Bacillus pumilus: one gene and its partner. The protein of the gene in region 2 interacts with the protein of the main gene of each other region in a pairwise test. Links are inferred from orthologs where the notes say so. Each region holds a gene or a part of one and is shown on either strand. Other genes may lie near its edges. The genes, in order: GKC25_RS06400 and GKC25_RS11325.

What was found.
Region 1: the proteins of GKC25_RS11325 (region 2) and GKC25_RS06400 interact in binary tests that used the Bacillus subtilis proteins (3 or more experiments, as listed by UniProt). The link is inferred for Bacillus pumilus from one-to-one orthologs.

The regions. Positions count from the first base shown.
Region 1 is NZ_CP046128.1:1,292,904-1,305,508, forward strand. What follows is about bases 7,410-10,406. They hold GKC25_RS06400 (PAS domain-containing sensor histidine kinase), read left to right. Parts: upstream 7,410-7,991; coding sequence 7,992-9,821; downstream 9,822-10,406. Other genes in these bases: GKC25_RS06395 (peptidoglycan D,D-transpeptidase FtsI family protein), read left to right, coding at 7,410-7,836; GKC25_RS06405 (aminotransferase A), read right to left, coding at 9,847-10,406. In the rest of the region: splB (spore photoproduct lyase), read left to right, coding at 1-510; GKC25_RS06375 (methyl-accepting chemotaxis protein), read left to right, coding at 626-2,587; GKC25_RS06380 (SDR family oxidoreductase), read left to right, coding at 2,663-3,448; GKC25_RS06385 (NAD(P)-dependent oxidoreductase), read left to right, coding at 3,462-4,334; GKC25_RS06390 (CAP domain-containing protein), read right to left, coding at 4,573-5,373; more of GKC25_RS06395, read left to right, coding at 5,710-7,409; more of GKC25_RS06405, read right to left, coding at 10,407-11,016; GKC25_RS06410 (cation diffusion facilitator family transporter), read left to right, coding at 11,309-12,193; GKC25_RS06415 (hypothetical protein), read right to left, coding at 12,255-12,407. UniProt on the Bacillus subtilis protein: Phosphorylates the sporulation-regulatory proteins spo0A and spo0F. It also autophosphorylates in the presence of ATP.
Region 2 is NZ_CP046128.1:2,222,124-2,239,484, reverse strand. What follows is about bases 362-3,230. They hold GKC25_RS11325 (sporulation histidine kinase inhibitor Sda), read right to left. Parts: upstream 1,932-3,230; coding sequence 1,791-1,931; downstream 362-1,790. Other genes in these bases: yqeH (ribosome biogenesis GTPase YqeH), read left to right, coding at 2,818-3,230; GKC25_RS11320 (YqeG family HAD IIIA-type phosphatase), read left to right, coding at 2,294-2,815; GKC25_RS11330 (hypothetical protein), read left to right, coding at 1,506-1,655; GKC25_RS11335 (SGNH/GDSL hydrolase family protein), read left to right, coding at 699-1,427; GKC25_RS11340 (polysaccharide deacetylase family protein), read left to right, coding at 362-614. Also shown: more of GKC25_RS11340, read left to right, coding at 1-361; more of yqeH, read left to right, coding at 3,231-3,918; aroE (shikimate dehydrogenase), read left to right, coding at 3,940-4,782; ribosome assembly RNA-binding protein YhbY, read left to right, coding at 4,776-5,066; GKC25_RS11300 (nicotinate-nucleotide adenylyltransferase), read left to right, coding at 5,080-5,649; bis(5'-nucleosyl)-tetraphosphatase (symmetrical) YqeK, read left to right, coding at 5,639-6,202; rsfS (ribosome silencing factor), read left to right, coding at 6,215-6,571; GKC25_RS11285 (class I SAM-dependent DNA methyltransferase), read left to right, coding at 6,568-7,311; late competence protein ComER, read right to left, coding at 7,360-8,208; GKC25_RS11275 (helix-hairpin-helix domain-containing protein), read left to right, coding at 8,299-8,928; GKC25_RS11270 (ComE operon protein 2), read left to right, coding at 8,994-9,563; GKC25_RS11265 (DNA internalization-related competence protein ComEC/Rec2), read left to right, coding at 9,556-11,883; GKC25_RS11260 (YqzM family protein), read right to left, coding at 11,923-12,057; holA (DNA polymerase III subunit delta), read left to right, coding at 12,295-13,314; rpsT (30S ribosomal protein S20), read right to left, coding at 13,449-13,715; GPR endopeptidase, read left to right, coding at 13,914-15,029; and 3 more genes. UniProt on the Bacillus subtilis protein: Mediates a developmental checkpoint inhibiting initiation of sporulation (by preventing phosphorylation of spo0A) in response to defects in the replication initiation machinery.

The DNA of each region.
Region 1 (12,605 bases), 940 kb from region 2 along the record:
ACCAAATTTCATCATGTCGATCATTTACTTGATGCAAAGCATAATGGCCGAACAAGATTCCGCTTTAGTATCAATGCGGATTATGTCATTAAATATTTCGAACCCGGAACATCACCGTTAGATCAGCGGATTGAAGCAGCTGTCAAGGTCGCAAAAGCAGGCTATCCTCTTGGCTTTATTATTGCCCCAATTTACATTCACGAAGGCTGGCAGGAAGGATATAAAGTTCTTTTTGAAAAGCTCGATGCAGCCCTAACTGAAGATGTCAGGCACGATATCACCTTTGAAATGATTCAGCATCGTTTTACAAAACCAGCGAAGCGTGTGATCCAAAAAAACTATCCGAAATCAAAATTAGAATTGGATGAAGAAAAAAGAAGATACAAATGGGGTAGATATGGAATTGGGAAATATATCTACCAAAAAGATGAGGAACAAGAACTAAGACAGACGTTAGAATCATATATCGATCAGTACTTTCCGTCTGCAAAAATTGAATATTTTACTTAAAGCAAGCCTTTATGGCTTGTTTTTTCTATTTAAATTTTCTTACAACTATTGAATGCGGTACCAATTTTGCCGATATACAAAATAAGATGCGAAAGTAGGATGTAGGGGTGATGAGATGTTTAAGAAACTTCAAGTGAGAATAGCTGTTTTCATCTCAGTTATTTTAATTTTAACCGTCGTGGCCGTTCAAGTGGGTTCCAACATAGTATTAACACCACTCATTGAACGGGATGCAAAAACCACCACAGCGGCAACAGCAGAAAGCATGAGAGATATTATTGCACAAAAGCTTGATAATTACGGGGGTACAATTAACAAACTGGCAACAAGTACACTGACTGAAGATTTTGCACAAAAGCAAACAAAACAAACATTAGCCTTTGAAAACGATGAACTAAAAGTCTTGCAGGAGCAGGATGAACTCATCTCACTTGCCTATATAGGAACAAGTGACGGTAAAATGTTTGCCTTCCCAGAGTCTGATTTTGGTGAAGGATATGATCCAACTAAGCGAGATTGGTTTATCAATTCGGCTGAAAAGCCTGATGAAGTCATCTGGACAGATCCGTATATTGATAAAGCAACGAATGAAATGGTTGTCTCAGCCACCAAGGCAATTGTGCGAAATGGAAAGGTTGTTGGAGTCGCAGGACTTGATTTGAAGCTGTCTTCCATTCAATCGTATATAAAGGAACAAAAGATTCCTTATATGGGAAACGCTTTTTTAGTTGATGGCAAAGGAACGATTTTGGCACATCCAACTGAGCAAGGAAAAAACATATCAAAAGTCGCTTCTGTAAAAAAAGCGATCGACAATTCCGGTCTTGATGATAACAAAGAACTGACGGTCATATCTAAAATCAAAGAGGCCGATTGGACAATAGGTGTCAGCTTTGAGAAAAAGAAACTGCTTTGGATCACAGAACAAATGAATCAGACAAGCATCATGATTTCAGTCATTGCTATTGTTCTTGCGATCATTCTCAGTTTCTTATTAGCAAGAAGCATCACAACGCCAATCAAGCGTCTGATCGAGCATGTGCGTAAGGTGTCTGAAGGTGATTTAACCAGCTCACTTGAAACGAAATCTCAAGATGAGATTGGTTTCCTCACGAAGAGCTTTAATCAAATGACCGAGGGGATCAGAGAGTTAATTGAAAAAGTAAAAGGGGCTTCAGACCAAGTAGTGACATCAACGGATGAAGTCACGCAAATTTCAAATGAAACCTTACTGTCGAGCGAACAGATTGCAACGGCCATTCAAGAGGTGGCAACAGGTGCGTCTAAGCAGGCTTCAGAAGCAGAAACGATTAATGAGAAATCAGAGCATTTATATGAAAAAGTACGTCATATGGGTGAGCTTGCCACGCAAATGCAAGCCAACTCAAAATCATCTGAAGATGCAGGCTATAGAGGGCTCGATGCACTAGGTATGCTCGTTCAAAAATCAACACAAGCGAACGAGGAATCGAAGAAAGTGGAGCAAATGCTGCTTGACCTTGAACATAAAACGAAAAATATTGAAAACGTTGTGACCGCCATCTCTGAAATCTCTGATCAAACGAATTTACTTGCACTGAATGCAAGCATTGAAGCAGCGAGAGCCGGAGAAAGCGGACGAGGATTTGCTGTTGTTGCAGAAGAAGTCAGAAAGCTTGCTGAACAATCTGCGCAATCAACCAAACACATTAGTGAAACCGTCAAACTCATTCAAGATGAATCGAAAAAGGCGGCTGAAGCGATGACGGCAGCAAGTAAGATGAATGAGGAACAAGGTGAAGCCATTAATGCAACAGGCGAGGCACTGAGCAGCATCACAATGGAAATGCAGGCACTTGTCGGCTCAATTGACAGCATTCATACACAGATCAATGAAATGACAGACGAACAGCAGAAAATGAATGATTCCATTCAAAGCATTGCTGCGATCTCAGAAGAATCTGCGGCTTCAGCTGAGGAAGTGCATGCGTCTACAGATGAACAAGTCCAAGCTTTAGAAAGAACGAAAACTTCGACTGAAATGCTGAACGAATCAAGCCAGGCATTACGTCAGGCGGTTGATCGGTTTAAGCTGTAATCAAGCGGAAAGGAACCTTGCGACGTGAGCAAGGTTCTTTTTGTATGATAAAATAAGAGTAGAGGAGGTGTTGACATGGATGTCAATCTATCTGGAAAAAAAGCCTTGGTCGCTGCAAGCAGTCAAGGTATTGGAAAAGCCATTGCCTTTGCTCTAGCAAAAGAGGGAGCAGATGTGATGCTTTCAGGAAGGCATGAGCACACGCTGAAAGAAACAGTCAAAGAATTATCTCCGCTTGTAAAAGGAAAGCTGACTTATCAAGTATGTGATGTGTCTGACGCGCAGCAAATCAAGGCGCTAGTTCAAGCGGCAGCTGGTGATGAGAAGTGTCTAGACATTCTTGTGAACAATACAGGCGGGCCTAAAACAGGGACGCTTGAAACCTTAATAGATGAAGACTGGATGGAATCATTTCAGCTTCATTTACTCAGTTATATTCGATTATTAAAAGAGGCATTGCCTTATTTGAAAAAACACGGCGCACGCGTGCTAAACATTGCGTCTATGTCAGTGAAAGAACCGATCCCAGGCTTGATGCTGTCAAATACTTTTAGACCGGCTATTGCCGGCTGGACAAAAACAGCCGCTCAGGAGCTTGCAAAGGATGGCATTTTAATCAATACGTTAGCCCCAGGGAAAATTGAAACAGACCGCGTCAAACAGCTGGACAAGCACCGCGCACAGGCAGAGCACCAAACAGTTGAAGAAATCAAAGCACAGGCTGAACGTGCGATTCCGCTTGGCCGTTACGGACAGCCAGAGGAATTTGCAGCATATGCAGCTTTTCTTTTATCTGAAGCCAATACATATATGACAGGTCAAACACTCATCATTGATGGTGGACTGACAAAGTCTCTTTAAGGAGGAACAAGTGATGACACAAATCAAAACAGTTGGTTTTATTGGAATCGGTGTAATGGGACGCAGTATGGCAGGACATTTAATGGATGCCGGATATGAAGTTCTCGTTTATACAAGAACAAAAGCGAAAGCAGATGCACTCATTCAAAAAGGCGCATCATGGAAGCCGGAAGTGAAGGAGATTGCAGAACATGCAGATGCTGTCATCACAATGGTAGGATATCCATCAGATGTAGAAGAAATCTATTTAGGTGAAGAAGGGCTTGTGGCACATGCTGCGCCTGGTACCTATCTGATTGATATGACTACATCGAAGCCTCAGCTGGCAAAAGAAATTGAAATGAAAGCAAAAGAAAAAGGGTTGTTTGCATTAGATGCACCAGTTTCTGGCGGAGACGTAGGGGCAAAAAATGGAACGCTTGCGATTATGATTGGCGGAGAAAAATCAGCCTATGAAGCGTGCCTGCCCTTATTTGAGCAAATGGGCGAAAACATTCAATATCAAGGACCTGCAGGAAGCGGTCAGCATACCAAAATGTGTAACCAAATTGCGATCGCAGCAGGTATGGTAGGCGTTGCAGAGGCCATGGCCTATGCCGAAAAATCAGGACTTGATCCAGAGCATGTGCTCAAAAGCATTACAACGGGCGCGGCAGGAAGCTGGTCCTTGTCAAACCTTGCACCAAGAATGCTGAAAGGTGATTTCGAGCCAGGGTTCTACGTGAAGCATTTTATCAAGGATATGGGCATTGCACTTGAGGAAGCAGAACTGATGGGAGAAGAAATGCCAGGACTCGCGCTTGCAAAGTCACTTTATGAAAAGCTGAGCGAACAGGGCGAAGAAAACAGCGGCACACAGAGTATATATAAATTATGGGTAAAATAAAAAGACCTGTCCCACTTAGAGACAGGTCAGCGTGTAGACAAACCCTCGCATTCGGTGTCAGTCCTGCGTGCCGGTGCTCACGAATGTCAAATTCGCTCCGCTCCGGTACTCGTCCTTCCTAGGGCTGCAAAGGTTTTCTATCACGCTGAAAAGAAGACAAAAGGCTAAAATGAAGATCATTTTAGCCCTTTGTCAACAATCTGGTCTGTCCCACTTAGGGACAGGTTTTTTAGATATCTTATTTTCCGATGAATTGCTGCGTCCAGTAGTTGCCAGATTTCACATAACCAACACCGATATGTGTATAGTTTTTGTTTAAGATATTTGCTCTGTGGCCTTCACTGTTCATCCATGCAGTCACAACTTCTTGAGGAGATCTTTGACCTTGGGCAATGTTTTCACCTGCTGTTTTGTAAGTGATACCGAATTGCTTCATTTGATCAAATGGAGATCCGTAAGTTGGGCTTGTATGAGAGAAATAGTTTTTATCTTTCATATCTTGAGATTTTGCGCGAGCAGATTTGCTTAGTTTTGAATCAACAGAAAGTGCTTTTAACCCTTGTTTTGCACGCTCTTTATTTGTAAGCTCAACGACTTCTTTTTCAAATGCATTCAAGCTGCTATCTGCTTTTGCTGCCGTTGTGTCTTTTTGGTCAGCTTTTGTATTGTTATTGTTGTTTGTGTTTTGTTTAGCTGGCGTACTTGGTTTAGAAGCAGTTGGTTTTTTCACTGATTCTTGTTTTTGTTCATTTTTTGCTTTGTTTACTTCTTTCACCACTTTTGTGCCAGTAACAGGTTGACCGCTTTTGATCAGCTTGTTTAAAAGAGCTTCGATCTCTTTTTGATTCGACTTGCTTAGCTTGTTTACATCTGAAGAGATATGTAATTTTGCAGCTAATGTATGAAGATCAATGGTTTGATGCTGTACATGTATCACTTGTTTCAGGTTAAGCTCCTTCGCATCAGCTGAATGTCCTCCAGTGAACGTGATGAGTGCAGCAGCCGTTAGCGCTGAAAAAAAGAATGATTTCTTCTTCATATTGTAACTCCTCCTAAAATCTTTGTTTTGTTTTCTCACAGAAAATCATAACATGGACTTTTTGTTATAAACGTACCAGCATCCTCCATTGACAATGCCTGTTTGTCATTTTTGTTAAAGTCATAAAAAAAGCCGCCTCATATCAAAGGATAGGGAATTCTTCCATTTAAAGAAAACGACATAAACATACCAATATTTTAAAGTGTTAGTATATTTTTTTGCATAATAGGGATTGACAGCTTTTTTTCACTTGTTTCGCTGTAACAACTATTACAAAAGTGTTACAATAATGAGTGGTAATTGTAAAAGATTGAAAGGATGAGAGGAGCTACATAAGTGGGAGAGAAACAGCATCAAGGTAGTGCCGAGCAGAAAAAAATCAAGCGCCGGAACGCCTGGAGGATTAATCTCTTTTTCTTCGCTGTCTTTAGTTTATTTGCTGGACTTGTGATCAAGCTTGGTGTGCTGCAGATCGTCAATGGTGAGGATTATAAAAAGCAAGCAAACCGAACAGAGGTCAAAACAGCATCATACCCGTCCCCAAGAGGAAAAATGTATGACGCGAGAGGAAGAGTCGTCGTTGATAACGAAAGTGTACCTGCCATCGTTTATACATCAGAAAGCGGTGTGAAAGCGAAGGATAAGATTAAGGTAGCAAGAAAACTTGCGACTTATATAAAAATGGATACTGATTTTTTGAGAGAGCGTGACATTCGAGATTTTTGGCTGGCGAGCCATCCGAAAGAAGCGGATAAGCTCATTTCAAAAGCAGAGAAAAAGGATCTTAAAGCAAAGGATGTCTATCCGCTTCAAGTAGAGCGTGTGCCTAAGAAAGAAGTCAAGGCGATCGAAAAGGATGCAGAGGAAAAAGCAGTTGCAGCGATCTATCGTAGATTTACAGGCGGATATGCCTTTGAGCCTCAAATCGTGAAAGCAATGGACCCAAATGAAGAGAAAAAAGGGGACGAAAAAGTTGCTTTACTCGATGAAACAAAAGAGTCAAAGCAGACATCATCCGTGAGTTTGACATATGAAGAGATTTCACTTGTGTCAGAGCATCTGGATGAACTGCATGGTGTAAATGTCATCAATGATTGGACAAGAAAATATCCGTATGAAAAGACCCTTTATAATGTACTTGGCGGTGTGACCACACCAGAGCAAGGCATTATAAAAGAGCGTGAAGATTACTATATGGCAAGAGGCTACTCGCGAAATGACCGGGTAGGGAAGAGCTATTTAGAGTATCAATACGAAGATTTTCTGAATCCAGAGAAAGCGACTGTTCAATATACACAGGTTGGCGGGAAGCTGCTCGATGAAATCAAGCGGACAGAGGGACGAAGAGGACTTGATCTTGCACTGACATTTGATATGGAGCTGCAAAAGGAAGTCGACAAGATCGTCGAATCAGAGCTTAGATCCGCTAGTGCGAGAAACTATATGATGGACCGCGCATTTGTCGTGATGATGGACCCTAACACTGGGGATGTTCTCGCAATGTCTGGCAAGAAAATGGATGGCAGAGACGTCACAGATTATGCCATCGGAACATTTACGACCCAGTACGAAATGGGCTCTGTTGTCAAAGGAGCCACAGTACTTGGCGGTTATCAGGACGGGATGTCACACAACCAATCCTATATGGATACACCGCTTTATTTTGCAGGAAGTAATGGAAAGCCGAAACAGTCTTACAAAGTTCTTGGATGGGTCAATGACCTTCAGGCTCTCCAAAAAAGTTCCAACGTCTACATGTTCCAAGTAGCGATGAGAATGGCGGGCATCACCTATCAAAAGGATGGTCCGTTACCGGCAAGACCTGAGCACCTGCAAAAAATGAGAAACTATTATGCGCAATTCGGTCTTGGCGTAAAAACAGGGATCGACCTGCCGCAGGAATCAAGCGGGATGCAGACACATCCTAAGACGGTCGGCGGACTTTTGCTCGATGAAGCAATTGGCCAGTATGACACGTATACACCGCTTCAAGTTGCCCAGTACATGTCGACGATCGCCAATGGAGGAAATCGCGTTCAGCCAAGAGTGGTGAAAAGCGTTCACCTTCCAACGAAGAAGGATGAAGTAGGCCCAGTCGTGAAAAAATATGAGCCGAAGGTGCTGAACACGATTAACAACTCGAAAGCAGATATTGACCGCGTCAAAATGGGGCTGAAAATGGTCACATCGACCGGCGGTACTGCCGCTGGCCGCTTTGGTCAGCATGATGTCGCTGGAAAAACAGGGACGGCCCAAACCTTTTACTATGGTGCCAACCGCAGCTGGTGGGGAAATCCCACATACAATTTAACCTTTGGGGGATATTATCCGTCGTCCAATCCGAAGGTGGCTTTTAGTGTCGTGACACCTTATGTCTCAGATAAAGATTCCGTCATTAAAACCATCCCAAGTAAAATTATTGATAAGTACGTTGAATTACAAAAGAAATATGAAAAGCAGTAAACAGCAGAGAGCACAGCAAGAGAATGTGCTCTTTTTTGTTGAAAATATGGACGTTTCCCTCGATGACGGAAGGAAAATACGGGTTTTCTAGCGAATCTTTTTTATACATCAATCTAAGGACAACCCTAAAAAATGAAAAGGAGGGTCGGACGACGATGGAACAAAAAATGAAAGATTCGAATCAGCTTTATTCGAATATCGATTTACATGCCGTTCTTTCTTCTAATGGCCGCTTTCTCTACATTTCTTCTAACTGTAAGCAGCTTTTGCTCTATGAACAAAAGGATTTACTAGGGTGTTTTTTGAAAGACTATGTTCATACCGAAGATCAATTTCTCGTCGAGAGTTATTTCTACAATCAGCACATGCTAGAGATTTGCCACTTTAGGCTGCTTAGAAGTGATCTAACAGCTGTATGGATTGAAGCAAGTATTGATTTTGTTGCTTGTGATGAGTTAGACAGCGAATTAAGTAGAGAAATGATCCTAAAAATGAGGGTGCTGGACGCTGAACCGCAAAAAGCAGCATTTCAAACAACATCAGAAGTGTCAGAACAGTCGTTAGGCAGTCTGCCGGCTTTCCAACATGTCAGTGAAGCTGAACAATTGATTGCCATGCTGCCAAATCCGTTGTGTATTACGATATTAGGGGAAATTGTTTATGCGAATGATGCGATGCTTCAATTAATGGGGGTATGTACAAGAGATGACATGATCGGCAAATCTGCATTTGACTTTATTGCTGAGGAGTACCATGACATTGTGAGAAGCCGAATTACGAGGCTGCAGCAAGGTCTTCCAGTCGGAATGATTGAACAGATTTGGAAGCGGAAAGATGGAAGCAGCATTCATATCGAAGTGAAGTCATCACCTACGATCTATCAAAATCAGCAGGCAGAGCTTTTGCTGTTAGTAGACATCTCATCCCGTAAGAAATTCCAAACCGTTCTTCAAAAAAGCCGGGAGCGGTATCAGCTGCTCATCCAAAACTCCATTGATACGATTGCGGTCATTCATGATCATAAATGGGTGTTTATGAATGAATCAGGCATTAAATTATTTGAAGCCGAGCATTACGATAAATTAATAGGAAAGGATATTTTCCACCAGATCCATTCCTGTGACCAGCAAAAAGTGAAAAAGAGCTTGTCGCGTATTATTGAAAGAGCATCAGATTCCGAGATTGTCACGATGAGCTGTCATACATTTAAACACAAGCTGATTTATACTGAAATGGTGTGTATCCCAACCACATTCTTTGGGGAAACAGCCGTTCAAATTATTTTAAGAGATATATCGGAACGTAAGCAGACAGAAGAGCTCATGCTCCGATCTGAAAAATTATCGATCGCAGGTCAATTGGCAGCTGGCATTGCACATGAAATCAGGAACCCATTGACCGCTATCAAAGGCTTTTTGCAGCTCATTAAACCGAAAACAAAAGATCGCGATCAATATTTCGAGATTGTTTTCTCTGAGCTGAGCCGGATAGAGATTATATTAAGCGAGTTGCTCATGCTGGCAAAACCGCAGCAAACGGCATCGATGCAGACACTTGATTTGAAAAAAATCATCAGCGAAGTCACGGCTCTATTAGAGACACAAGCGAACTTAAATGGTATTTTAATGAACACAAGTGAGATAGAAGAGGATCTCCTGATGAACGGGGATCAAAATCAGCTCAAGCAGGTGTTTATCAATTTAATCAAAAATGCCGTCGAATCCATGCCGGACGGAGGTAAGGTTGACATTACGGCCAAAGCAGAAAGAGATGGGATTCTCGTTACCATTCGTGATGAAGGGGTCGGCATTCCTGAATCGGTCATGAAGCGAATAGGAGAGCCCTTTTTAACGACAAAGGAAAAAGGCACTGGACTTGGCCTCATGGTGACATTTAATATTTTAGAAAATCACAACGGGACGATCCGTGTGGATAGTCATCCCGAAAAGGGCACCGTATTTCACATCATGTTTCCTGCAAAATAAAAACAACGGCAAGAGAGCCGTTGTTTCAGTCTGTGAAATGAATGGAACGTTTTTCAAGGACGAATTGTTCTAGGCGGTCAAGTCCTTCTTTCAGTGTTTCAAGTGAATAAGCATAGGACAGACGCACATACCCTTCGCCGAGTGGAGAGAAAGCAGACCCTGGTACAACCGCAAGTCTTGTACTTTCTAACAGCTCCATACAAAAATCAAAGGAACTCATCCCAAACGATTCAATGGATGGAAAAATATAAAAAGCGCCAGAAGGCTTAATGACCGGAAGCCCCATTGAAATGAGCCGATCATATACATAATCGAGTCTTTTCTTATATTGCTCTCTCATGATGAGTGCATCATCCACACCATTTGTCACAGCTTCAAGTGCCGCCTTTTGTGAGACAGCCGAGGCACAAGACACGTTATATTGATGTACTTTTAATACATGTTTAGCAATTGGAGCTGAAGCAAATAAAAAGCCAATTCTCCAACCGGTCATGCTATGAGATTTAGACAGTCCGTTAATCACAATGGTCTGTTCCTTTAAGAAAGAGGCAATTGAATGATGCGGCCGGTCAAATGTCAGCTCGCTATAGATTTCGTCTGATAAAATAAAGATGTCTTTTCCTTCAAGGAGCTGGGCAATCTCTTTCAATTCTTCTTCCGAAAGCGTGACACCAGTTGGATTCGAAGGATAAGGAAGTACAACACACTTTGTCTTTTCCGTTAATGCATCCTCAATCAGTTTGGCATTTAATTTAAAGCCAGCATTCGTTGTGTCGATATGTACGGGCTTCCCGCCGCACATTCGAATGATCGGTTCATAGCCAGGGTAGACAGGTCCAGGTAAAATGACCTCGTCACCCTCTGACAAAATGGTTCGAAACGCAGCATCAATCGCTTGACTTGCACCTGTCGTCACAATGATTTCTGACTCTGCATCATAATCAAGATTGACTTTCTTCTTGATGTAGTGCTGGATCGCTTGTCTTAGCTCTAGGAAACCAGCATTATGAGTGTACGAGGTGAAATTCTCGTCAATGGCTGCTTTGGCAGCTGTTTTGACATGATGCGGCGTATAAAAATCGGGCTGGCCTATCGTCAAAGAAACGACATCCTCATATGACGATACGAGATTTGAAAATGTTCGAATGCCTGAAATTTCAATATCCTTTACTCTTGGATTCAGCAAATGCTCCATTTCTCATCACCTTAAAAATTTATGTTTTTATCCTATTTTACCATTCACTGCATAAATGTCACCCGCGAAAGGCACTGGATATCATTATCTGTAGTCTATTCTCCTATTCATCACAGCATGAGTGATATATTGAAGAAAGAGCAACATTTATTATAGCGTAACCTCACTAGAAAATACAGGCTGCGGTGAACAGGATTAGAAAACGTCACAACTGTGTAAACTGAAAGAACGTGAGAATCAGGTCATGGGAATTGCTTTTATAGACATACGATCTCCTAAAGGAGGACGATAGATGGAACAATCAGCGAAGACATCGAAAATCGCGTTTCTATCCGTGATGAGTAACACATTTGTTGTCATCTTAAAAATCATTGTGGGGCTGTTGACTGGATCTGTTGCGGTTTTATCAGAAGCCATTCATTCTTTTCTCGATTTAATGGCATCTTTTATTGCATTTATCTCTGTTCGTATTTCAAGAAAGCCAGCAGATTCTAAACATCCTTATGGACATGGAAAAGTCGAAAATATTTCAGGAACGATTGAGACCTTGCTGATTTTCGTTGCCGGCATTTGGATCATATACGAATGTGTTCACAAATTAATGCACCCAGAGCCAGTCAAGCTGCCTGTGCTTGGCATTGTGGTGATGCTGATAGGCGCGCTCATCAATTTTATAGTATCGAAGGTTGTGAACAAAGAGGCGGAGCGAGTGCATTCTGTTGCCATGAAATCGAATGCATTGCACCTGTTAACAGATGTGTATACGTCACTAGGGGTCGCATTCAGTTTATTGCTTGTAGCATTAACCGATTGGTATTTCTTAGATCCGATCATTGGAATGATACTCGCTCTCTTTATTATGCGTGAAGCATTTAAACTCATGAAAGAAGCCTTCCCGCCGCTTGTAGACGCCCGGCTAACACCCGAGGAAGAACAATCGATAGAAGCAATCATTCAAGGATTCAGTCAAGAGTTCATCGAATATCATGACTTTCGAACAAGACGATCCGGTGCAGAGGAATATATTGATTTCCATTTGATTGTAGATGGCAAGACAACGATTGAAGATGTTCACCAATTATGTGATCGAATTGAAGAGAAGATTCAGCAAGAATTTCCGCATGCACAAATCTTTATTCATGTAGAGCCTGAAAGTGAAAGAACATCACAAACGTAAAAAAGGCGATCAACCAACTTAGGTTGTATCGCCTTTTTTACGCTTCATCTATGAAATGAAATCAATATCCATAAGCAGTATCGTAATCTTCATACCAAGAGATATAAGCTGCGTCATCATTTGACAAATCATGCTTCATGTCCAAAAAATCAGCTTCGCAAATATCTTCAATTACAGTTATTTCGTTGTTCTTTAATAGTACGACAGTTCCCATCATGAACACCTTTCTTTAAAAAATCCTTGACTATTGTACCATGTGAAGAGCGGTTGTCAACAGCAGAATGGAAACAAGACGAAAATATCACAAAATGTTAAAAAATCAGGAGGTAAAAGAACTAGAAGTGCCATGATTTTCACAAATTTTCAGTATTTATTCACATAAAACATTAAGAACAAACTGATCTAAAATATA
Region 2 (17,361 bases):
CGGAACGGAAAAAGATTGCGATCACCTTTGATGATGGACCTCATCCAGTTTACACGAATCAAATATTGGATGTGCTGAAGCAGCATCAAGTAAATGCCAGCTTTTTTGTCGTAGGAAGCCGGATTCACGCATATCCAAAGATCGCAGAACGGATTGTGGACGAAGGAAATGAGCTTGGCAATCACACGATGAATCATACGTATTTTGACCTGTTATCATCAAAGGAGATCAAGCAGGAATTAAAAGAATCAGCGGCTCATATCGCTTCACTTCAGCCTGGCGGACCCTTATTATTTCGCCCCCCTGGCGGCCGCTTGACGATGACATCATTCCGCATTTTGTCAAAGCAAGGATATGATGTGGTCATGTGGTCCTTTACGCAAGATCCGAAGGACTGGTCAAGACCAGGCTCACGCAAAATTGCGAGCCGGATTATTGATCATATTCAAGGCGGCGATATCATTCTTTTGCATGATGGCGGGGGCAATCGGAAGCAGACGGTAGAAGCACTGAAACAAGTGATTCCTGAATTAAAGGATCGAGGCTATGAATTTGTCAAAGTGAGCGAACTGCTGCATCATGACAAAGCGTATGTACCTGTTCAACTGCAATAGGAAGCATTCGTCAAAAACAGTCATTCATTGAAACCAAAAGTCTTGTCGTTTACTATATGAAGAGGGCTTTTGGAGGTGAATGTTGTGAAGAAATGTGTTGTCCTTTTTATCCTGCTTTGTGTCGCTGCTGGGTGCTCAAAGCCAGAACAAGAAAGTGTCATTGCATTTGGCGACAGCAATACAAGGGGATCAAACTGGGACTTTCGAGATTATCCAACATCTGAAAAATGGGTGAATCTCATGAAAAACGTCGAGCGCGGCCAAATTCAAGTGAAGAATGCAGGCATTGGCGGGCAGACAACTGAAGACGCGAAGCTTCGCTTTGAGCAGGATATTTTAAAGCAGAAACCAACTTACGTCCTCATCATGTTCGGTACGAATGATGCGGCGATTTTAGATGGGAAACATCCCCGCGTGACGAAAAAACGATTTAAAGAAAATGTATCCTACTTCATTTCTGAAAGTAGAAAAGAAGGCATTACCCCGATTCTCATGACCTGTGTACCTGTTGTAGAAGGCGGAAAAAAGGGCTTGTATTACTACTCTAGGTATAAGTCATCTTATTTTGCTGAGAGAGGCGGGGCAAGAGCTTGGCAAAATTCCTATAATGACATTACGAGAGAAATAGCCAAGGATCAGCAAGTACCGCTTGTCGACAATTGGAAAGCGTTCATCCGAGAAGCTGGTGAAGATAGTGACAATGCGCTGATTCAATCAGGTTTGATCGACCCTTCTGGCAATCATATGACGCCAAAAGGGGCAAGAATTATTTATAACGAAATCAAAGAGCGTGATGTCATCAAACATTTTTAAATGATGGCCATCTGCCTAAACAAGACCATCCATCCAGCATAGTCTAACAGTATATCTTCCTAGAAGGAGGTAACTGATATGTGGGGATGCCCTTATCCTTACCCTGCGTGTTCACCTTATCCAGCTCAAGGAGCAGGAATCGGTTACGCTTTTCTTGTTGTGTTCCTTGTGGTCATTTTGGTCGTAGGCGGAGGGTTATGGTTTTGGAATGAACAGCCTTGCAAATAAGACACCTCTTCTTTGATGAGAAGGGGTGTTTTTTACGGAAAATAGTAGTAAGCCTATAGCGCAAGTGATATAATATCAGTCACCTGAGTTTAAAAAAGGAGAGTGCTCGGGAGGCATGGTTCCTGCGAAATGGAATTAAGAGGAAACAGAGAGCATATGCCCGAGCGAACGTCTTTTCATTTCTGTCTCAATTAATTCAATGAAGTCGCGATTTAAGTTCATTTCATTTGCTTTATAATACGATTCTATAAGTAAATCATCTGACAGCTTTTTCATACTAGAAACCCATATGATGGGAAAAACACCTCCCCTGAAAAAGTTGGCATAAAACTTAAGGAAAAGACATATCATCATAGGTTGATCGAATGTCTCTGAAGTACCTTTAATCTACCATGAATGGGAAACAAGAACAATCGTTCTGTTATCCACATGGTGAAGTGGATAACTTGTGGGTAGAGTGTTTATAATTGAATGAAAGCGTGATGAAATATAGGTGGATAATGTGTGTAAAATTATCCACACCTGTTGAAGGTCCTCGTCATATGTCGAAAACTTTTTCATTGTATTCGATAGACAGACAAATTGTGATTTGATTCGACACCATCGCTGAAAAACCAAGGGAAGAAAGGGTGCAAATTGTGCTAAAGAAGTATTTCTTACCGGATGAATTTGTGAAAAGCATTTTCCACATTTCACCGCAAAAATTAAAAGAACGAAATGTAAAAGGAATTATTACCGATTTAGATAACACACTAGTAGAATGGGACCGTCCAAGTGCGACGCCCCGCTTAATTGAATGGTTTCAAGAAATGAAGGATCACGGGATACAAGTGACGATTGTATCGAACAATAATGAAAAAAGGGTCAAGCTTTTTTCTGAACCAGTTCATATCCCGTTTATTTATAAAGCGAAAAAGCCTATGGGAAGAGCCTTTAATAAGGCAGTCTCTGATATGCAATTGAAAAAAGAAGATGTGGTGGTCATTGGGGATCAGCTCATGACCGATGTACTAGGCGGGAATCGTCATGGCTTCCATACGATTTTGGTCGTCCCTGTCGCTGCCTCGGACGGATTTTTCACCAAGTTTAACAGGCAGATTGAACGCAGAATTTTAGGAGCCTTAAAGCGTAAGGGCCACATTCAGTGGGAGGAAGAGTAATAATGGAAAAGGTTGTTTGTATTGGCTGCGGTGTAGCCATTCAGACGGAAGATAAAGATCAATTAGGATATGCGCCGGCAGCATCTCTATTGAAAGAAGATGTGATTTGTCAGCGCTGTTTTAGGTTAAAGAACTACAATGAAATACAAGATGTTTCTTTAACAGAAGACGACTTTTTAAATATATTGCACAGCATTGGAGAGACAGATTCTCTGATTGTAAAGGTCGTTGATATTTTTGACTTTAACGGAAGCTGGATCAATGGGCTGAGTCGTATTGTCGGTGGTAATCCGATTTTACTCGTCGGCAACAAAGTAGATATTTTACCGAAATCCGTGAAAAAAGATCGTCTGATTCATTGGATGAAACGGGAAGCGAAAGAAAACGGATTGAACCCGATCGATGTTTTCTTAATCAGTGCAAGCAGAGGTCAGGGCGTACCTGAGGTGATGGAAGCGATCGATCATTACCGTGAGGGAAGAAATGTCTATGTCGTCGGCTGTACGAATGTTGGAAAATCAACATTTATCAATCGAATCATCAAAGAAGTATCTGGCGAAGAGAACGTGATCACCACATCCCAATATCCAGGTACAACACTTGATGCCATTGAGATCCCGCTTGATGACGGATCTGCTCTATTTGATACGCCAGGCATTATCAACCGTCATCAGATGGCGCACTATGTCAGCAAAAATGACTTGAAGATCTTAACGCCGAAAAAAGAATTGAAACCGAGAACGTTCCAATTAAATGAAGCACAAACGCTTTATTTTGGCGGCCTTGCTCGATTTGATTATGTAAAAGGCGGCAGAACGTCATTTGTCTGCTATATGCCAAATGAGCTGAACATACACAGAACAAAGTTAGAGAACGCAGATGATTTATATGAAAAACATGCCGGGGAACTGCTATCACCGCCATCAAAAGAGGGGATGGAAGATTTCCCTCCGCTCGTTCCGCATACCTTTACGATTGATCAGCCGAAAATGGACATCGTCTTTTCAGGCTTAGGATGGGTAACGGCAAATGATGCAGGGAAGCAAATCAAAGTCTATGCGCCAAAAGGCGTTCATGTGTTTATGAGACGTTCGTTAATTTAAATGTTCAAAGGGGGAGAGACCTTGAAACCTTTATACGGATTAATCGGTAACCCTGTTGGTCATTCAATGTCTCCGGATATTCATAATGCAGCATTGAAGGATGCTGGGATTGATGGACATTATCATGGCTTTCAAGTAGAAGACGAAGACCTTAAAGATGCCATTCGCGGTATGAAAGCCTTAGGAATAAGCGGCTTTAACGTCACTGTTCCGCACAAGGTAGACATTATGCAGTACCTTGATAAAATTGATGTGACAGCTGAACGCCTGCGTGCAGTCAATACGGTGCGGCTTGAAGGAGGTCAGCTCGTCGGGTACAACACAGATGGAGAGGGCTTTCTTCATTCATTGCTTGAAGCCTTGGATCAGCCTTTAACAGAGCTGTCATTTCTAATGATTGGTGCTGGCGGAGCAGCAAGAGCGATTTATACGACAATCGCTGACTATGCACCGAAAAGCTTTGATATCACCAACCGCACCATTGAAAAAGCTGAGGCTTTAATTGAAAGTGCAGATGGGAACATCACATCTAGTGCCATTACTTTAAAGACAGCAGAAGAACGACTTGGGGAATATGATGTCATCATCCATACGACCTCAATCGGTATGTACCCGAATGTTGAAGAAACCCCGATTTCTTTAGCAAACGCAAAAAAAACAGCGGTCGTTTGTGATATTGTGTATAATCCAATAGAAACAAAGCTGCTCAAAGAAGCAGCCGGGTTAGGTTTGAAAACAGTAGATGGTGTCGGCATGTTTGTTGGACAAGCAGCAAGAGCCTTTGAACTGTGGACAGGCATCACGCCTGACGCCAGAAAAATGAAGTCAATTGTAATAGAGAAATTAGGAGGAACACCATGTTAAAAGGGAAACAAAAACGTTTTTTACGTGCAAAAGCACATCATTTATCACCTATTTTTCAAGTAGGAAAAGGCGGGGTAAATGACAATATGATCAAGCAAATTTCCGAGGCGCTTGAAGTAAGAGAACTGTTAAAGGTCAGCGTATTACAAAACTGCGATGAGGACAAAACGGAAGTTGCGAAAGCACTTGTAAAAGGTGCAAAAGCTGAACTTGTTCAAACGATCGGAAATGTGATTGTCCTTTATAAAGAATCGAAGGAAAATAAACAAATTAAGCTGCCGTAAAGGTGGATGTGATATGAAAAAAATAGGGTTGTTCGGCGGTACGTTTGATCCTCCTCATAATGGTCATTTGCTGATGGCGAATGAAGTGCGTTTTCAAGTGGGGCTTGATGAAATGTGGTTTATCCCAAATCACAAGCCCCCTCATAAAACAGACCGGAAACGAGCAGATAGTCGTCACCGGGTGAAAATGGTGGAAGCGGCGATCCAGTCAAATCCATATTTTCGGCTGGAGCTCATTGAAATGGAGCGAGAGGGTCCATCTTATACAGTGGATACGGTGGAGCTTTTAAAGAAGCGTCATCCTGAAGATGAGTTCTTTTTTATGATTGGAGCGGACATGGTCGAGTATTTGCCAAAATGGCATCGGATTGATGATTTGCTTCAGATGATCACCTTTATTGGGATGAAAAGACCGGGTTATGCCGGAAGTACGGCATATCCTCTTTTATTTGCAGATGTTCCAGCTTTTGATGTATCATCGACATTGATTAGGCAGCGAATAAAGCAGGAAAAACCTGTCGATTATTTGATACCGAAAGCTGTTGAGCGTTATATAAAGGAGCATCATTTATATGAATCGTGAAGAAGCATTGAACTGTGTCAAAGAGCAGTTAACAGAGCATAGATATACACATACACTCGGGGTCATGAGTGCAGCCATTTCATTAGCGGAACGGTTCGGTGCAGATGTGAAAAAAGCAGAGATCGCCGCTATTTTTCATGATTATGCGAAATTTAGACCAAAGGAAGAAATGAAGGGAATTATCCAGAAGGAACAGATGAACCCTCTATTGCTTGAATATTCGCCTGAGCTTTGGCATGCCCCAGTTGGTGCTTATCTGGTTAAAAAGGAAGCAGGCATTGACGATCAAGACATTTTAACTGCCATTGAATTTCATACATCAGGCAGGCCAAACATGACATTACTTGAAAAGGTCATTTATGTCGCTGATTATATCGAACCAGGACGTCATTTCCCTGGTGTTGAAGAAGTAAGAGAGTTAGCAGAGCATTATTTGGATAGCGCGTTGGTTCAGTCACTAAAAAACACCATCAGCTTCTTATTGAAAAAGAATCAGCCAGTCTTTCCAGATACATTGGCTACTTACAACTCGCTTGTGCATAAGAACAATTAAGGAGGAATTTGGATGGATTCATCATCAATTTTAAACGTCGCGGCAGGAGCATGCGATGATAAACGGGCTGAGGATATTATTGCCCTTAATATGCAAGGAATCTCACTTGTTGCCGATTATTTTCTCATTTGTCACGGGAACTCTGATAAGCAAGTGCAGGCCATTGCAAGAGAAGTAAAACATCTTGCAGAGGAAAGTGGAATCGAAGTGAAGAAGATGGAAGGCTTTGATGAAGCAAGATGGGTATTGATTGATCTTGGTGATGTCATTGCTCATGTGTTCCACAAAGAAGAAAGAGGATACTACAACCTAGAGAAGCTATGGGGAGATGCGCCGAGAGAAACGCTTTCACTTGGCATTAACTCATGATTTATCAAGGGTTTGCAGGTGTGTATGACGAGCTCATGACACATGCACCTTATGATGAATGGGTTCAGTGGATCCAGCAGAATATCAAACCGAATGCTGCCATTATTGATGTTGGCTGTGGGACTGGAGAAATTTCTCTTCGGTTAGCTGAAAAGGGCCACACAGTCACAGGAATTGACCTCAGTGAAGAAATGCTGGTCTTCGCGCAGCAAAAAGCACAGGCGAAAAAGCAGTCCATTCAATTTTTACATCAAGATATGAGAGAGCTTACGGGTTTTGAGCAAGTCTTTCAAGCAGCGGTTATTTGCTGTGATTCCTTGAATTACTTAAAAAACGAAAATGACGTCAAAAAAACCTTTAAAAACATGTTTCAGCTTTTAGAGGCAGATGGGGTTTTACTCTTTGATGTTCATACACCTTATAAAATGGAAGAGGTATTCCCAGGTTCGACTTATGCCGATCAAGATGAAGAGATCAGCTATATTTGGCAGAGTGATAAAGGGGATGACATGTATTCGGTCATTCACGATTTAAGCTTTTTTGTAAAGGACGGAGACGTGTATCAGCGTTATGATGAGACACATGAACAGCGTACATTTCCATTTGAGACATATGCGGCGTTCCTTGAGTCCGCTGGCTTTGAACAGATAGAAGTGACCGCTGATTTTACAAATGAAGTCCCTGGGGAATTCGCCGAAAGATATTTCATTTCAGCTAAGAAACCAAAAACCATCGTTTAATGGAACGATGGTTTTTTAAAACCCTTTTTTCGCTTGTTGCAGAGATGATTAATTTCTGCGATCATCAGTAAACACACTTGGCGGGTATTGATGCGCAACCGCTTCAAGGTCTTCATCGAATTTTTCATGGGTGTTTTGAAAGAGGCGGTGAAACATATCTTGAACACCTGCTTCAAGTGCTTTAATCCCTTCACCAGTGACGCCGCCTTTAACACACACTTTGTCTTGCAGTGTCGGAAGGGTATAGACTCTTTTTTCAATCAAACGGCCAAGTCCTACAAGCATATCTTCTGATAAGGTGGTGGCTTCTTCTTTAGAAATATCTGTTTCTTCGACAGCTGCTTCAATCATTTTCTGAACGAGAAAGCTGATAAAGGCAGGACCGCAGCTGACGATATCTGACGCCGCTCTTGTAATCGAATGATGAATCTCAATGGGTGTTGAAATGCAGGAAGCTAACTGTCTTAACGCTGTTTTCGTCGCGACACTGCATGACGATCCAAATGTTAAAAGTGACGCTCCTGATAAAGCACGGTTCGTAATGCTTGGAATCAGCCTGGCTGTTTGACAAGGAACGATATCCTGAAGCTGTTCAGGGTGAACCGGACTTGTAATGATGACAATGGTTTGCTGTTCTGTTAAAAGAGGGCTCAGCTCTTTTAAAAGTGGATAAATATCAAGCGGCTTGACACAAACAAAGATGAAATCCTTATTCATGACAGCTCCTGTAAGCTGTTTCGTTACTTCAAGCTCTGGGTGGTTCTTTTTTATATTGAACGCTTTTTCTATGGTCCGGTTTGTGATGGTGATGGATGAGGGATTGACTGCCTTTGATTCAATAAATGCCTCAGTAAGTATGGTACCCATGTTTCCTGTACCGATTATCCCGATATTCAAACGTTCTCCCTCCTTAGGCGCATAGGATCTGTTATCTTCTAAACAGTATGTTGAGCAATAGAAAAATATGATTGAAAGAAGCGTGAGCACGTGAAGCGACTCATTCCATTGAAAAAATACAGTCTTTATATCGGAGCTGGGCTCATGGTCGTGATCATCATCACTTTCTTCCTTTTCGCAGGAAATAGGGAGAGCAGCAGAGAGCCAAGTGTATTGAAGGAAGATAAAGACATACAAGTCACATTAGAAGACAAACAAGAAAAGACCGATAATGAATCACCTCCCATTTTTGTAGAGGTCAAAGGAGCTGTGAAAAAGCCAGGGGTTTATACGTTTCAATTTGATGCACGGGTAGAAGAAGCGATTCGGAGAGCAGGGGGCTTTACTAGTAAAGCAGACACGATTGAAATCAATCAAGCAGCAAAATTAGAGGACAGTATGATGATTTATGTCCGGAAGCAGGGAGAAGCGGAGAGGCAGACGCAAATAGCAGCTGCTGACGCTCCATCGGGTAAAGAAAAGAGTCAAGGTGTCAATGTCAATCAGGCTGATGCGGCGGAATTGCAAACCATTAACGGAATAGGGCCAGCTAAAGCAGAAGCCATCATTACGTACAGAGAGGAACACGGGGAATTTCAACAAATTGAAGATTTGCGGAACATTTCAGGTTTTGGGGAGAAGACCATTGAACGGCTGAAAAGTGAATTGACCGTGAAGTAGAATTGACGGTATAGAAGGAAGGCATGTACACTTAATACCAACCATCATTCTGGAGGGATCAGCTCGTGGAAAGAATTTCATGGAATCAATATTTTATGGCACAAAGCCATTTGCTTGCTTTACGAAGCACCTGTGAGCGGTTAGCTGTTGGGGCGACCATCGTCAGAGACAAGCGTATCATTGCAGGGGGATATAATGGCTCAATTGCTGGTGATGTCCATTGTGCAGATGTGGGATGCTATGTCATTGATCATCACTGCGTTCGCACCATCCATGCGGAAATGAACGCTATTTTACAATGTGCCAAATTTGGTGCACCTACAGCGGATGCTGAAATATATGTCACGCATTTTCCTTGTTTGCAGTGCTGTAAAGCCATTATTCAAGCAGGTATTCGAACCGTGTACTATGCAAAGGATTATAAAAATCACCCATATGCCGTTGATTTATTTGAGCAGGCAGGTGTTCAAACGGAACAAGTTGAACTGGATGAAATGATCATCGACTTAAAAAATCAAGAAAAATTGGCCTTTGTTGCAGATTTAATTGGCAAGCTAAGTGAATCAGGACTTAGTGAAACAGAAATTCGCGTTATGCATGAGAAGGCGAATCAATTATTTACTTCCTATGTTTAATTATTTGCCGTTTGGGGCAATTTCAGCAGCTGTTGGAATTGCTCTGGCTGCATATCATCTTCATATGTATTTCCTTCTCTTTCTTCTCATCATATTACTTCTCAGCCTACTGAAAAAAATTCCCAAGCTCTTTCTCATGATCAGCCTATGTGGAGCTGTTTATACTCTTATTTTTATGGTTCATGAGTTTTTTGAAACGGATCAACCTGTACAAGAAAAATTTCTTTCCGGCTCCGTTGTGATTGAAAGTATTCCGAAGACAGATGGCAATCGTTTTTCAGCAACTGTGTCAACAGAACATGAACGGCTAGCCGCTTTCTATACCATTAAAACAGAGCGTGAAAAAGAGGCGCTAAAAGATGTAGAGCCAGGTATGAGCTGTCATATGACAGGTGATGTTCGGCCGCCTAAACACGCAACCATTCCTAACGGGTTTCAATATGATCAATTTCTAAAATCAAAAGGCATTAGCGCCATTTTCTTACCGCAGTCAATCAAAGGCTGTACAAAAAAAGACAGACCTTCCTATTATCTTCAAGCGATGAGGCAAAATGGCTTAAAATTCTTAGAAGATCATGTGCCGAAAAACTCTGTAGGCATTGTACAGGCCCTTATTTTTGGTGATCGTGAGTTGATTGATCCTGACACATTAAGAGACTATCAAATGCTCGGCATTATTCATCTGTTAGCGATCTCAGGACTGCATGTGCAAACGCTTCTTGCCTGTTTATTTTGGTGTCTGCTTCGTGCCGGTGTGACAAGAGAGACAGCACGTATTCTTTTATTATGCTTTCTTCCTGTTTATGCTTGTTTGACAGGTGCTGCACCATCGGTTTTAAGAGCTTGTCTCATGGCAGGAATCTATTTAGTGATGACGAGCCTGCCGAAAGAAATGAAACAGCCTTCTGCTGTCGTATTAAGCGCAACGTTTTTACTCTTATTAGCGTTTCATCCTCTATTTCTATTTGATATCGGATTTCAGCTTTCATTCGTGGTAACGTTCTTTATTTTGTTATCGACCAGAATCTTATCACAAGCGAAAAGTGCAGTGATGCAGTTATTCCTTATATCCTTTGTTGCGCAGCTTGCCTCGCTTCCTGTTCTTTTATATCATTTTCAGCAATTTTCTTTGCTGAGCATCCCATTGAATATGATGTTTGTCCCTTTTTATACGACGGTTGTCCTGCCTCTGTCCTTACTCTTTTTTCTTTTGTCCATCATTTATCTCCCTCTTGGACAAGCATTGTTCCAGCTGCTTGATTCGGTCATCCAGCTAAGTCATCAGTTGTCAGCACATATGGCAGTTTTTGATGGGTTTAACTTGATTTTTATGAAATCTACTTGGTGGCATATTCTTCTGGAAGTGAGTGCCATTGTTTTTCTGCTGTTTGTGATGGAGTGCAAAGCTTCTGTGAAATCCTATTCTGTGCCAATTCTTTTTTCCATTGGTGTTTTGAGTGTACACTTTTTTACTCCGAACTTTCTCCAAAAAGGGGAGGTCACGATGCTGGATGTAGGGCAGGGGGATAGTTTGTTTATTCAACTGCCCTATCGAAAGGGGCATCTGCTTGTGGATACAGGGGGCAGACTTTCTTTTGAAGAGGAACCGTGGAAAAAAAGACGTAAAGTATCTACGATCGGTGATCAAACGCTGATCCCGTTTCTGCATTCTAAAGGTATAGCAAAACTTGATGTGCTGATTCTCACGCATGCGGATCAAGATCACATGGGAGAAGCGGTTCGTTTAATCAACCGAAATAAAGTAAAGCGGCTGGCCATACCAAAAGGCTTTGCCCGAAGTCCAGAGGACGCAAAGCTGCTAAAAGAAGCAGCTAAAAAAGGGATATTTATTGATGAATTAGAAAGAGGAGATCAGCTCCGAGTTGGAGAGCACATATTTGAGGTTCTGCACCCTTCGCAAGACCGGGTGACAAGTAAGAACAATGATTCACTCGTTCTGGCTTTTACTCTTGGTGGGAAACGTTTTCTGTTCACTGGAGACCTTGAACAAGAAGGGGAACGAGACATCATAGAAGCCTATCCCCACCTGCGAGCGGATGTCTTAAAGGTTGGGCATCATGGCAGTAAAGGGTCAACAAGTGAGGAGTGGCTTCGACATCTGGAGCCGTCCTATGCACTCATTTCGGCTGGTGAACGCAATCGTTATCAGCATCCTCATCAGGAAGTTTTGAAAAAACTAAAGGATCATCAAATGGAGGTGTACCGCACAGATCGAGACGGAAGTGTGACCTATGAATTTCTTGAGAAGAAAGGAACGTTTTACACGCAACCTCCATATGATATCTTACAAAATCAATAAAAAAACTGCCAAAACGGCAGTCATTTAGCAATCATGAAGTTAAGATCCAACGAGGTGTATAATTGTTGCCAAAATAAACATTGAGGCGAAAAATCCGAATGTGACGATAAAACCAACGGCTGAGTCGGTCACATCATTCCGCTTGCTTTGAACATTTTTTTCAAATTCATTCATTTTCATCCCTCCTGGCTAATTTTAGTATACTTGAACTCATTTGGAATTGCTAGAAGGTAAAGTAACCGTTTTCCATTTTCATGATCATTTTATGAATATCGTCTGACAGCGAGCTGACCCGGGAGCTTGCACCAGACGTTTACTATAAATGAGGAGGCGGCACTTTCAGCTTCCTCTTTACTAATGTCTTCACACACTTTAGGATAGAGGAGGAAGTGAAAGAGAGGGATTCAATTTATGGTCTTTGAAGTTTGGAACAATTTAAAAAGAGGGGATATCCATCCCGTTTATTGCTTATATGGAAAAGAAACGTATTTACTGCAAGAAACAGCAGCTAAATTAAGACAAGCTGTAGTAGACGAGGAGACGAAGGATTTTAATTACTCCGTCTTTGATATGGAAGAGGTGCCGCTTGAACAGGCTGTGACGGATGCAGAAACCTTTCCGTTTATGGGAGAAAGGCGTCTCGTTGTGATCAAGAATCCTTATTTTCTTACAGCGGAAAAGAAAAAGGAGAAGATTGAGCATGAGCTTTCTGTGTTAGAAGCTTATTTAGAAAAGCCGGCGCCTTATACCATTCTCGTGTTATTAGCACCATATGAAAAGCTGGATGAACGGAAGAAAATCACCAAATTGCTAAAAAAGAAAGCGGCTATGGTTGAGGCAAAAGAGTTAAACCCAAAAGAAACAACGGATTTCACCATTACACTGGTGAAAACAGAAGGAAAGGCGATGACATCTGAAGCGGCTGAGCAGCTTGTGATGCTATGCGGTGGGAGTCTATCCACATTGTTTCAAGAGGTCAGGAAGCTGAGTACATATATTGGAGAACGAGAAGAAATTGAATTAGCGGATGTCAATGAGCTCGTTGCAAGAAGCTTAGAGCAGAATATTTTCGAATTAATTAACCAAATTGTCAACAGACGCCGCTCTGAGGCCATGCAGATGTTTTATGATTTGCTGAAACAAAATGAGGAACCCATTAAAATATTAGCACTCATATCAACTCAATTTCGATTGATTTTGCAGACGAAGTATTTCGCTCAGCAAGGATATGGGCAAAAACAAATTGCTTCAAATCTAAAAGTCCACCCATTCCGCGTCAAACTTGCTATGGATCAGGCAAGGCTGTTTTCAGAAGAAGAGCTCAAGCAGATTGTCAAAGAGCTATCAACGATCGATTATGAAATGAAAACCGGTAAAAAGGACAAGCAGCTATTGTTAGAATTGTTCCTGCTTCGACTATTGGGCGCTTGAACATAAAAAAACGACCTTCTAAAAAGAGGGTCGTTTTTGTTTAGATGTATAATTGCCAGTCTGTCCTAATGGCTGAGCCGGTCAGGACGGACGTACAGTTAAACAGTTGCCTCATCACTGAGGCGTTGCAAGCATTATGCAGAAAGTCCGTTTACTTGTTTAGCAAGTCTTGACTTGTAACGCGCAGCTGCGTTTTTGTGTACAAGACCAGTTTTAACGGCTTTGTCAATGCGTTTTGCAGCAGAAGAAAGAGCAGCTTTTGCTTGCTCAGCATCGTTGTTAGCTACAGAAACTTCAACTTGTTTAATCGCAGTACGCATCGCAGACTTGATTGTTGCGTTATGTGCACGGCGTTCGTTATTCGTTTTTGTACGTTTGATCGCTGATTTAATATTTGGCATGTGTTTCACCTCCTAAGATACAACCTAAACACAATTGTCTTAAGGTTAAATCTTCACAATAGAACAAGTTGTATTCTATCAAACACACCTTTAGAATGCAATATAAATGTAAAGTATTTTTCATTGATGAAGCGCTCGAATGTTTCTTTAAAGAGATGGAAAGACTACTGTTAATTACTTGGTGGAAGGAGTCTTTTTATGGAGAAACAGAAACTTGATTTAAGTGCTTATCAAATCCGGACAGACTTGGCTGTTGAAACAAAAGAGATACTAGAACAAGAGAACGATCCGAATGTCGTCAAAAAGGACGGAATTCAAGGGATTGTCGAAAAGGAAAAAGAGGAGCATGGCATCCGTATACGCACAGTGGAGATCACGAAAGAAGGGGAGGAGCTGACCAGCAAAAAGACAGGAACATACTTGACGCTTGAGGCGCAGGGCATTCGGGAGAAAGATTCTGAGATGCAGGAAAAAGTCGTCGAAGTATTTGCGCGTCATTTTGCTCAGTTTTTAAAAGACCGAGGCATTCAGGCTGATGCGAGCTGTCTTGTAGTAGGACTAGGAAACTGGAATGTCACGCCAGATGCGCTAGGCCCGCTCACGGTTGAAAGCCTGCTTGTGACCCGGCATCTCTTTGAATTGCAGCCGGAAAATGTACAGGAAGGGTATCGCCCAGTGTCCTCTTTATCACCGGGAGTGATGGGACTGACCGGTATTGAAACAAGCGACATTATACAAGGTGTAATCGAGCGGTCCAAACCTGATTTTGTCATTGCAATCGATGCTCTTGCTGCTCGTGCAGTGGAACGGGTGAATACCACGATTCAAATCTCTGATACAGGCATCCATCCCGGTTCAGGTGTAGGGAATAAGCGGAAAGAATTAAGCAAAGAAACGTTGGGGATTCCAGTGATTGCGATTGGCGTTCCAACAGTGGTAGATGCAGTAACCATTGCAAGTGACACAATTGATTATGTCTTAAAGCATTTTGGTAGAGAACTGAAAGATGACCGGCCGTCCCGCTCTCTTGTGCCGGCTGGTTTGACTTTTGGGAAGAAAAAAGTGCTAAATGAAGAAGACTTACCAGATGAGGAAACGCGTCAATCATTTTTAGGTATCGTAGGGACTCTTCCGGAAGAAGAGAAACGGCAGCTGATCCATGAAGTACTTGCGCCGCTAGGGCAAAATTTAATGGTCACGCCTAAGGAAGTGGATACATTCATTGATGATATGGCAAACGTACTCGCCAATGGATTAAATACAGCACTCCATCAAAAAATCTCTCAAGATAACATGGGTTCTTATAATCATTAATCGGTTCTACTTTCTCTAGCTCGCTCATAGTGTAATTACTAGAAAGCGTGCTGGAGGGAGTAAATCATGAAAAAAAGACCCCGCCGTCCTCGACAGTTGGTCGTTGCGATTAATGGAACAAAAGTAGTGAAAAGCATTTTCTTATTTATAGCCTCGCTTGTTGTGGTGTTTGTGATGTCAGGGGCGTTGACATCTTTAAAGCCAGAGCTGAGGCCGCAAGCCTCGCTATATGGTGTAGCAGATGAGCTTTCCGGAGCGTTCTTCGCTACATTAATGGGTATGGAAAATCAATATTTCGCCTCAGCAGTCCCGAAAGATCAAAAAGGGTTTCATTTCTCTGGACTGTCACTCAAGCTTGCGACTAGTATCAATTTAGAAGACCCGCGTAGTTTTCTAGGGAGAGAACTCCCAGGTTTTGAACATTTTGATACAAAAATCATCTTAGCGGGTGAAGGAACAGACTATACCAACATGCCAATGGAATCGCCGCCGCCAAGTGAAGTCATCCAAGATGAAAAAGAAGCAAATTTGGCAGAGCTGGACAAGCTCGACAAAGATGTGCCGAAAAAGCCTGCGAAAGAGCCGGACCGGTCGACAGGAAAACGAAAAGCCGTGTACATTTACCACACGCATAATACGGAATCATATTTACCATTTTTAAAAGGAGAAACGAATCCAAACAATGCACGGCACTCAAAAGTGAATGTCACCCTTGTCGGCGACATGTTCGGAAAGGCGCTTGATCAGCAAGGAATCGGGAATACGGTCGACAAAACGGAAGTTGAAAAAAGGCTCCTGCAAAAAGGATTAAAGTATCCTCAATCTTATAATGAATCAAGATTGGTCGTAAAAGAAGCCTTAGCGAAAAATGATGACCTCGAATACTTAATTGATATCCACCGTGACTCAAGAAGAAAGAAAGACACCACTGTCGAGATCAAAGGAAAAAAATATGCGAGAATTGCGTTTGTTGTAGGGAAGAAGAATCAAAGCTATGAGAAAAATCTCAAGCTTGCGACGGAGTTCCACCATTTGATGGAGAAAAAATATAAAGGTCTCAGTGTCGGTGTGTTTGCCAAAGGAGAAATTGGCGATAATGGAATTTATAATCAAGATTTATCCGACAAAGCCCTACTTTTAGAATTTGGCGGAGTGGATAATAATATGGAAGAGTTGAAAAATGCATCCAATGCAGCAGCTGATGTCTTCAGCGACATTTTCTGGGACGCGGAAAAGGTGAACGGCAAAGCAAAGGATGAGAAAAAACGCTCTTAAGGTGGTGACGGTGCATGGGATCATTTATTGGAAAAACCATTATTTTAGGACTAGTCTTGCTATTTGGCGTCTTTTTAGGAATGCAGCAGGCGAATAATGGCATGCTGCAAATGAAGGGTTACCATGACCCACAATTAAAAGGCGCGTTCTCCATCCAAATGAACGACGATGAAGAACGAGAAGCCTCTATCTTAGGAACGGCTGTTACAGAAAAGGATCTTGCCGAAAAACAAAAGCAGCTTGAGGAAATAGAGAGCTTTAATGCCTTCTCCAAGGCAGGAAAAGCGCTGTCTGATGGCATGACACATGCAGCCCGTTCTCTTTATGATTGGATGAATGGGAAATAAACAAATCAATACCATATGACTAAAGCCGCTGACCGATGAGCGGCTTTTCTTGATTTCGATTGAATCTTTACAGCCCTATTGATATAATCTAAGCTAGCGCAACCCGCGTTTTATAGTAGGAGTGATAGATTGTGACAGATAAAGAAAAACGATTAGAACGGCAATCAAGAATTCGAAATTTCTCCATTATCGCCCATATTGACCATGGGAAATCCACATTGGCGGACCGTATTTTGGAAAAAACAGCGGCGATTACTCAGCGAGAAATGAAAGAACAATTACTTGATTCCATGGACTTAGAGCGTGAACGCGGCATAACGATTAAATTAAACTCTGTCCAGCTGAAATATAAGGCGAAGGATGGAGAAGAATATATTATGCACCTGATTGATACACCAGGGCATGTCGACTTCACCTATGAGGTATCTCGAAGCCTTGCTGCCTGTGAAGGTGCGATTCTTGTAGTAGATGCAGCACAAGGAATTGAAGCACAGACACTTGCGAACGTTTATTTAGCTCTTGATAACAACTTAGAGATTCTTCCGATTATCAATAAAATCGATCTGCCAAGTGCAGAGCCTGAGCGTGTAAGAGAAGAAATTGAAGATGTCATCGGGTTGGATGCGTCTGAAGCTGTTCTCACCTCTGCTAAGGCGGGTATTGGGATCGAAGATATTTTAGAACAAATCGTCGAAAAGGTGCCGGCACCT